DNA from 4 places in the Bradyrhizobium sp. JR4.1 genome. Region 2 is predicted to be linked to each of the others. Evidence: predicted binding sites of a transcription regulator. Region 2 holds the regulator's gene; each other region holds the start of a gene.
The links. The regulator LexA, encoded in region 2, represses DNA repair genes until DNA is damaged. The targets are predictions, from matches to a motif close to TGTTCNNNNTGTGTTCNG.
Positions count from the first base shown of each region.

Region 1: ABIB90_RS33145 (ImuA family protein) is a predicted target of LexA. The motif match lies at 1,247-1,264, and genes of this name have one in related genera.
Region 3: ABIB90_RS09045 (single-stranded DNA-binding protein) is a predicted target of LexA. The motif match lies at 1,436-1,453, and genes of this name have one in related genera.
Region 4: uvrA (excinuclease ABC subunit UvrA) is a predicted target of LexA. The motif match lies at 1,061-1,078, and genes of this name have one in related genera.

Region 1 covers NZ_JBEPRY010000024.1:79,005-81,193, reverse strand. Annotated here, with positions in the region: gene ABIB90_RS33150 (putative DNA modification/repair radical SAM protein) at 1-1,167, opposite strand, end outside; gene ABIB90_RS33145 (ImuA family protein) at 1,329-2,117, shown strand; gene ABIB90_RS33140 (Y-family DNA polymerase) at 2,014-2,189, shown strand, end outside.
Region 2 covers NZ_JBEPRY010000003.1:10,635-12,823, reverse strand. Annotated here, with positions in the region: gene ABIB90_RS08520 (molybdopterin molybdotransferase MoeA) at 1-812, shown strand, start outside; gene lexA (transcriptional repressor LexA) at 989-1,690, shown strand; gene ABIB90_RS08510 (hypothetical protein) at 2,143-2,189, shown strand, end outside.
Region 3 covers NZ_JBEPRY010000003.1:121,309-123,497, reverse strand. Annotated here, with positions in the region: gene gyrA (DNA gyrase subunit A) at 1-401, opposite strand, end outside; gene ABIB90_RS09045 (single-stranded DNA-binding protein) at 774-1,271, opposite strand; gene ABIB90_RS09040 (outer membrane protein) at 1,731-2,189, shown strand, end outside.
Region 4 covers NZ_JBEPRY010000003.1:118,825-121,013, forward strand. Annotated here, with positions in the region: gene uvrA (excinuclease ABC subunit UvrA) at 1-965, opposite strand, end outside; gene ABIB90_RS09035 (outer membrane protein) at 1,244-1,933, opposite strand; gene ABIB90_RS09040 (outer membrane protein) at 2,161-2,189, opposite strand, start outside.

The DNA.
Region 1 (2,189 bases), on a different contig from region 2:
ATGCGGCGTGGGCCGGTGATCGCTGAGGACGATGAACGGCAGCGCCTTGTTGCGGGGCACATGCAGCCGCGCGAGATCGGCGACGCGGATGGTGGTCGTGCGGCGCGCCGCGATGATGCGCTCGACCGCCTTGGTGCCGAAGCCTGGCACGCGCAACAATTCCTCGCGGCTGGCGCGGTTGACGTCGAGCGGGAAACGGTCGCGGTGGCGTAATGCCCAGGCGAGTTTTGGATCGATGTCGAGCGGCAGCATCGCACTGTCGTCGACGATCTCGCCGACGTCGAAGCCGTAGAACCGCATCAGCCAGTCGGCCTGGTAGAGACGGTGCTCGCGCAGCAAGGGCGGCGCGCGCAGAGGTAGCGCGCGGCTGGCATCGGGGATCGGGCTGAATGCGGAATAATAGACGCGCCTCAGCCGGTATGAACCGTAGAGATTGGCGCTGGTGTGGAGGATGGTGTGGTCGGAGGCTGCGTCGGCGCCGACGATCATCTGCGTGCTCTGGCCGGCCGGCGCAAAGCGCTGCGGCTTGGCTTTCGTCTTCGCGCTGCGGCTTTCCTCGGCCTCGTCCAGCTTCAGCCGCAGCCGGCCCATGGTGCGGCGGATCGCGCGCACGTCTTTCTCGGGCGCGAATTGCTGCAGGCTCGTCTCCTGCGGCATCTCGATGTTGATGGAGAGACGGTCGGCATATTTGCCGGCCTCGGAGATCAATGCATCGTCGGCCTCAGGGATAGTCTTGAGATGGATGTAGCCGCGGAAGTGATGCTCCTCGCGCAGTTTGCGCGCGACGCTCACCACCTGCTCCATGGTGTAGTCGGGGTTGCGGATGATGCCGGAGGAGAGAAACAGCCCTTCGATGTAATTGCGCCGGTAGAAGTCGAGCGTCAGCTTGACCACTTCGTCGACAGTGAAGCGGGCGCGCGGCACGTTGGAGGAGGCGCGGTTGACGCAATAGAGGCAGTCGTAATTGCAAGCGTTGGTCAGCAGCACCTTGAGCAGCGAGATGCAGCGGCCGTCCGGCGCGTAGGAGTGGCAAATGCCCATGCCGGGCGCGGTCGAGCCCATGCCCTTGCCATCGCTGGAATCCCGCCTCTCGGTGCCGCTGGAGGCGCAGGACGCGTCATACTTGGCGGCGTCCGCCAGGATCTCCAGCTTGCGTTGCACGTCCATATTGAATCCCTTTGATTCCGCTCATGAATCCCAAGGCCCGCCAATTCGATTGACTCCCGGGGCGTCGTTAGCTTTATATTAGAACATATCATGAACAAATGAGCTAGCTGCTGGTTCTCTTTTTGAAAGCCACCGGCAATCACCCTTGAGGAGCGGCGTATATGAGCGGCGCACGAACAAGCGCGCTTGCAGCCTTGCGCGGCCAGATCGAGCGCATCGAGACGGCGGAGGTCGTGCATCATCGCGACCGTGTCGCGCTCGGCCATAGCGAGGCCGACAGCGCGCTGAAAGGTGGGCTCGCGCGCGCGGCAATCCACGAGGTGTTTTGCGAAGGACGTCAGGGGGCGGCCGCGACCGGCTTCGTCACGGGACTTGCGGGGCGCATGACAGCACGCAAACCGCTGCTGTGGGTGCGGCAGGATTTTTCGGAAATTGAAACCGGCGCGCTGTCGATGAGCGGGTTCGCCGAACTCGGTCTCGATCCGCGCCGCATGGTGATGGTGCGCGCCGCCGACGTGGAGAGTGCGCTAAGGACTTCGGCCGATGCGCTCGCCTGCGACGCGCTGGGTGCCGTCGTGCTCGAGCTCTGGGGTGAGACCAGGCAGTTCGATCTCGTGGCGAGCCGCAAGCTGACGCTGGCTGCGCAATCTTCCGGTGTCACCGGCCTGTTGCTGAGGATGGCCGCGCAACCTTTGCCCTCGACCGCGGAGACCAGATGGATGCTTCGCGCGGCGCATTCGCCGCCGGGCGCGATGTGGAGTGCCTGGGGCGCGCCGCGCTTCGATGCCGAGCTCCTGCGCAATCGTCATGGCCCGTGTGGCCGGTGGATCATGGAATGGAAATGTGATGAGTGCCAGTTCTCTGAATCGTCGGCGTATCCTCAGCCTGTGGCTGCCGCGCCTGCCCATCGACCGGATCCAGCGGTTCTTCGACGGCGTCGGGCTGGGTAGAACCAATGATCCGAGCATTGTCGTCATCAAGGACAGCAACGCGCTGGTGATCCATGCGCTGGACGAGGCGGC
Region 2 (2,189 bases):
CCGCCGGCGTCGATTTCCGCGAGGGCGACGTGCTCCTGCGCAAGGGAAGTCGTCTCACCGAGCGCGACCTCGCGCTCGCCGCCGGAATGAATTATCCGCACCTTGCCGTTTTCAGGCGTCCGAAGGTCGCGATTCTCGCCACCGGCGACGAGCTGGTGATGCCGGGCACCACGCCCGGCCACGGCCAGATCGTCTATTCCAACGGTTACGCCCTGCACGCGCTCGCCCGCAGCGAGGGCGCCGAGACCATCGACCTCGGTATTGCCGCCGACACGCTGGAGGCGACCACCGCGGGCATCCGCCGCGCCCGTGAGAGCGGCGCCGACATCCTGATCACGACCGGCGGCGCATCAGTCGGCGACCACGATCTGGTCCAGCAGGCACTGAGGGACGAAGGCATCGCGATGGCGTTCTGGAAGATCGCGATGCGGCCAGGCAAGCCGATGATGCATGGGCGCCTCGGCGCAATGGGTGTGATCGGCCTGCCGGGCAATCCCGTATCGTCCTACGTGTGCGCTTTCCTGTTCATGGTGCCGCTGATTCGCGCCCTGTCGGGCCGTTCAGTGATTCACCATCGCCGCGAACGCGCCGTGCTCGGCCGCGGCGTCGGCGCCAACGACCAGCGCGAGGACTATCTGCGCGCGCATCTGGAGGAGCGTGACGATGGCACACGCGTCGTTCTTCCCGTCAACCATCAGGACTCTTCGCTGCTTGCGAATCTCGCTGCAGCACAGGTACTTCTCGTGCGCGCACCATTCGCGCCGAAGGCCGAAGCCGGCACAGCTTGCGAAGTGTTGCGGCTCCCCGTCTGAGCACCCCCGCAACGCGCGTTCCGCGGAGTTTGCTCTGTTCACGGTAAATTAAGCAGTTGCGGAACATGTATCGAACATATAGTGTCCGTTCATGATTTGTTTCGAGCATGTAGCGGCTTATTGCCGAATTCTGCGTCTCGGAATCGGACGACATCAACCGGGGGACTTTGGTCGAGATGTTAACGCGCAAACAATACGAGCTTCTGCGGTTCATCAGTGAACGTCTGAAGGAAAGCGGCGTGCCGCCCTCCTTCGACGAGATGAAGGATGCGCTCGATCTGCGCTCGAAGTCGGGCATCCATCGCCTGATCACGGCGCTCGAGGAGCGTGGCTTCATCCGACGCCTGCCCAACCGCGCCCGTGCGATTGAAGTCATCAAGCTGCCGGAGCTCCAGGCAGCCGCCGGCAGCCGCCGCGGCTTCACCCCGAGCGTCATCGAGGGCAATCTCGGCAAGGTGCGTGCGGGCTCCAGCCTGCCCGCGGACGAGGGCGAACGCCCCGTGGCGGTACCGGTGATGGGCCGCATCGCGGCCGGCACGCCGATCGAGGCGTTGCAGACACGCAGCCACACCATCAGCGTACCGCCCGACATGCTCGGCTCGGGCGAACATTACGCGCTGGAAGTGCGCGGTGATTCCATGGTTGATGCCGGCATCCTTGACGGCGACATGGCGCTGATTCAGCGCAACGAGAGCGCCGATACCGGCGACATCGTGGTGGCGCTGATCGACGACGAGGAAGCGACGCTGAAGCGCTTCCGCCGTCGCGGCGCCTCGATCGCGCTCGAGCCCGCCAACGCTGCATATGAGGTCCGCATCCTGCCGCCCAATCGGGTGAAGATTCAGGGCAAGCTGATCGGGCTTTACCGGAAGTACTGATACCGGACGTACTTGATACCTGGAGAAGTTGGCGCCTCGCGCGCTTCCGATCGGCATCGCCGGTCAGAGATTGGAGCGGATCATCGTCCGCTCCGGCTGGATAGTCTTTCTGGTTCTGCACAGACTATCCGGCCCCTCCTCCGGCGCTGGCTCCTCGCGACGCCCACGAAGCAGCACCGAAACAGCACCGCTTCGCGGCTCGGGTGTGCGAGGAAACAGCGACCAGCGATCGAGGTCGTTGCACCAGCCGGCAAGATTCGCGCATGCGCCTCCCGAATGCATCGCAACTCGCTTTGTTCCTATTGAATTCGGGAAAGATAATGTGATCGCGGCTTGCGGAAACCAGCCGCAGATTTGCCCACAACCGAGCAGAGCTTTCGTGCTTCAACTCTGATAGAGGCCTGCGCCTCGATAAGAGACGCGGGTTGCTATCCCAGCATGAGGAGCACCCGATGTGTGACTACAGCCTGCATGCCGTCGCGTCGCGCCCCGCCGAAGT
Region 3 (2,189 bases), 110 kb from region 2:
TCGGTATAACGATAGGCAGCCGGAGGATCGCCGTCGACCGAGCCGAAATTGCCCTGGCCGTCGATCAGCGGCACGCGCATGGAGAAGTCCTGCGCCATCCGGACCATGGCGTCGTAGATCGACTGGTCGCCATGCGGATGATATTTACCGATGACGTCACCGACCACGCGGGCGGACTTGACGTACTTCTTGTCCGGCGTGTGCCCCTGCTCGTTCATCGAGTACAGGATGCGGCGATGCACCGGCTTCAGACCGTCGCGGGCGTCAGGCAGTGCCCGCGCCACGATCACGCTCATGGCGTAGTCGAGATAGGACTTCTTCATCTCCTCAAAGATGGAGACGGGGCGAATATCCGAGGGTTGCGCCGGCTGGTCGCCGGGCTTGTCGTCGTCGTCAGCCAAGGGGAAATCCGATGAGGTTTTATCTGGGAATCATATAGCGCATCCAGCCTCTGATAACCACCCTCGCGGCGATCTGGGAAGCGCTTTTTCTACCTATTTTTCCAACAACTTAAGCCCTTGCGAGCGCTGTCTCGGACAGCCCCCGCACCGACCTCGCAAAATCGCCGCTCGCCCGTGGAAAACCGCGCGGCGAGCTTGCCCCGTCAGCGCGTTTGCCAAGCCGCAATCCGAGCTCACCCCAAACATGAAGCGGGCCCGGAAATCCCGAGCCCGTCCTGCCGATTAGTGGGATTTTTTGACACGAGATGAGAAGCGCCGCCCACGCGGCCGGCGCCTCCGCATCGATATGCCTCGTTCTCAGAACGGAATCGCTCAGAACGGGATGTCGTCGTCCATGTCGCTGTTGCGGCCACCGCCGCCGGCGGCAACGGGTCGCCGCGGCGCGTTGCTGACGGGACCGGAGGAGCCGAAATCGCCGCCCGGCTCGTCGCCGAAGCTGCCGCCTCCCCCGCCGCCGCTACGACCGTCCAGCATCGTCAGGGTGGAGTTGAAGCCCTGCAGCACGACTTCGGTCGAGTACTTTTCGACGCCGCTCTGGTCGGTCCATTTGCGGGTCTGGAGCGCACCCTCGACGTAAATCTTGGCGCCCTTCTTCAGATACTGTTCGGCGACCTTGCAGAGCCCTTCATTGAAGATCACGACGCGGTGCCACTCGGTCTTTTCCTTGCGCTCGCCGGTCGCCTTGTCGCGCCAGGTCTCCGAGGTGGCGACGCTCAGATTGGCGATCGGCCGCCCGTCCTGGGTGCGGCGGATTTCAGGATCCTTGCCGAGATTTCCAACCAGAATGACCTTGTTGACGCTTCCCGCCATCTCCGCTCTCCGCTCCGAATGCCACTGAATTCAAGAAGGCCGGTCCGCTCCCCGCGCTCCACCGTGCCTGTTGAGGCGACCCTATACGCTCGCCGAACGCTTGCGGACGACGATCAGTCCGTCGCCCCTCCGGTTATCCCCACATATAGCATCGACCTCCGGCTTGTTCCAGATTTGTTCTTGGCGAACTTCAGCATCGAATATGTGGCGTCGATCGGCCAATGTACTGCGGGAAGGCACGCGTCGATTGGAACCTTTGTAGGTTCCCAAAAGCGAAGGAAAGAGCTTAACATTCAGCAAGTTATGGGTCCTCGCACGGCCCCGTTCTTGTTGCATTTCGGAGACGGACTTTGCCGCTCCGTAGAGCTACGGTTTCCTCGGACTTAAATCATATGGGCCCTCGTGCCTGATCAACCGCTTCGGGGAAGAAAGAAGCGGACGAACCTGGGGAGACTGGCAATGAATAAGCTTCTTATTGGTGCAATCAGTGCAGTGGCGATGGGCCTGTCGGCTCCCGCGAGCGCGGCGGATCTTGCCGCGCGTCCCTACACCAAGGCTCCGGCGCCGGCGATTGCCACCATCTACGATTGGAGCGGCTTCTACATCGGCATCAACGGCGGCGGTGGCTCGAGCCACACGTGCTGGGACTTCGTCACGCCCGCGACCGGCGTTTTGGTCGGGGAAGGCTGCCATAACGCGGTCGGCGGCACGGTCGGTGGCCAGATCGGCTATCGCTGGCAGTCCACCAATTGGGTGTTCGGCCTCGAAGGCCAAGGCAACTGGGCCGACTTCCGGGGCGACAACGTGAGCACACTTTTCCCCGGCACCGCCCTGGTCACGGGTGATCGCAACCGTTCCCGCATCGACTCTTTCGGGCTCATCACCGGTCAGATCGGTTACGCCTGGAACAACGTGCTG
Region 4 (2,189 bases), 110 kb from region 2:
TCGACGCCGAGGCCGCCGCAGGCGGGGCAGGCGCCATAGGGATTGTTGAACGAGAACAGCCGGGGCTCGATCTCGGGGATGGTGAAGCCGGAGACAGGGCAGGCGAACTTTTCCGAGAACAGCATGCGCTCGGGTCCGCTCTTGTCGTGGATCTTGGCCGTCTTCTTTTTCTCTTCCGCGGGGGCTGCTGCAGCCGGCGCGTCCGCGAATTCGATCACGGCAAGACCCTCGGCGAGCTTCAGCGCGGTCTCGAAGCTTTCGGCGAGGCGCTGGCCGATGTCGGGGCGCACCACGATGCGGTCGACGACGACGTCGATGTCGTGCGGGAATTTCTTGTCGAGAACAGGCGCTTCCGCGAGCTCATGGAAGGCGCCGTCGATCTTGACGCGCTGAAAGCCCTTCTTGAGCCATTCGGCGAGCTCTTTGCGGTACTCGCCCTTGCGGCCGCGCACGACCGGCGCGAGCAGATAGAGCCGGGAGCCCTCCGGCAGCGCCAGCACGCGGTCGACCATCTGCGAGACGGTCTGGCTCTCGATCGGCAGGCCGGTGGCGGGCGAATAGGGCACGCCGACGCGCGCCCACAGCAGGCGCATGTAGTCGTAGATTTCGGTCACCGTGCCGACGGTGGAGCGCGGGTTTTTCGATGTCGTCTTCTGCTCGATCGAGATCGCCGGCGACAGGCCGTCGATCTGGTCGACGTCGGGCTTCTGCATCATCTCCAGGAACTGGCGGGCATAGGCCGATAGCGATTCGACGTAGCGGCGCTGGCCCTCGGCATAGATGGTGTCGAACGCGAGGGAGGATTTGCCGGAGCCTGACAGCCCCGTGAACACGACGAGCTTGTCGCGCGGAATTTCGACGTCGACGTTCTTGAGGTTGTGCTCGCGCGCGCCACGGATCGTAATCGCGCGCAGGTGTGCTCCCGCGTTCTGTTGTTGGCGCTTCGCCTTGATCACTTCATCCATCCTGGTGGTCCTCAGGGAATCCAAAAGCGCGCGATCGCGCCAACTTGACAGGCGCGCATCGCCCGGAACCGGGATCGGCGCCGATGGGTAAGTAAGCGAACGTAGGAAGAACAGGGACGGATTTCCAGTGGCGTTTGCGAATCGTCAACGGATTGTTGGCGCGCTGGCGGCATCTGGCAGGAGCACGGCTTGCGGAACTGCGCGTGACCGGTCCCGTTCAAACAAAAAGGCCGGCGCGAGGCCGGCCTTTCGTAACACGATGGCGTCGATAGCGAAGATCAGTACTTCGCGACGATCGGGCCCCCGAAGTGATAGTTCACGCCGACCTGCACGGTGTGAAACTCGAGCGTGCCGGTGGGCAGGGCGCCCGAGAAGTAGGTCTCGCCGCCGAGGCTGCGAAAGAGGTACTCGCCCTTGACCGACCACTGCGGAGCGAAGAACGCTTCGACGCCCGCACCGACGGTCCAGCCGGAGTGCCACTTGCTGTCGGAAGCGGTCACGCCGAGCGCGCTGATGCTGAGCTTGTTGTCGATCCAGGCGTAACCACCGGTGCCGTAGAACAGGACGTTGTTGACGGCGTAGCCGATGCGGCCGCGCACGGTGCCCATCGCATCGGTCTTCGAGCTGAGGGTGGTGCTGACGAGGCCGAAGCCGGGGACGGCAACGGGGCCGGTGACCGACGCGCTGACGTCAGCCCAGGAACCATCGGCCTCGATGCCGAACACGACATTGCCGGTCTGCCAGTTGTAGCCGGCAGTACCGCCGACGAAGCCGCCCTTCATCTTCGGGTCGGTCGAGGAATTTTCCCAGGCGCCGCCACCGACGATACCGAGGTAGAAGCCGGTCCAGTTGTAGACCGAAGCCATGGCCACCGGAGCCTTGGTGTAGGGGCGCGCCGCCAGATCAGCGGCCGAAGCCGGGGCAGCGAGTGCGAACAAACAGGCCGAAGCCAACCAAATCTTTTTCATCTTCAGTAATCCCAGTCCCAGTTTCTGTTGTCCCTCCCTGTTCCGGAAGAGCATCGGACGCCGTGGTCCAACTGATATCGTCCATACACCGGTGAAGCCGCAAGTTGTGTCACTGAAAAGCAACAGCGATCGGAAAACGGAACGGCTATTGACCTATTGATATCGCAGAACCGCACAGCAAAAGGCCGGCACGAGGCCGGCCTTCGAAGTGCTCTATTCCAGCGCGATCAGTACTTTGCGATGACCGGACCGCCCC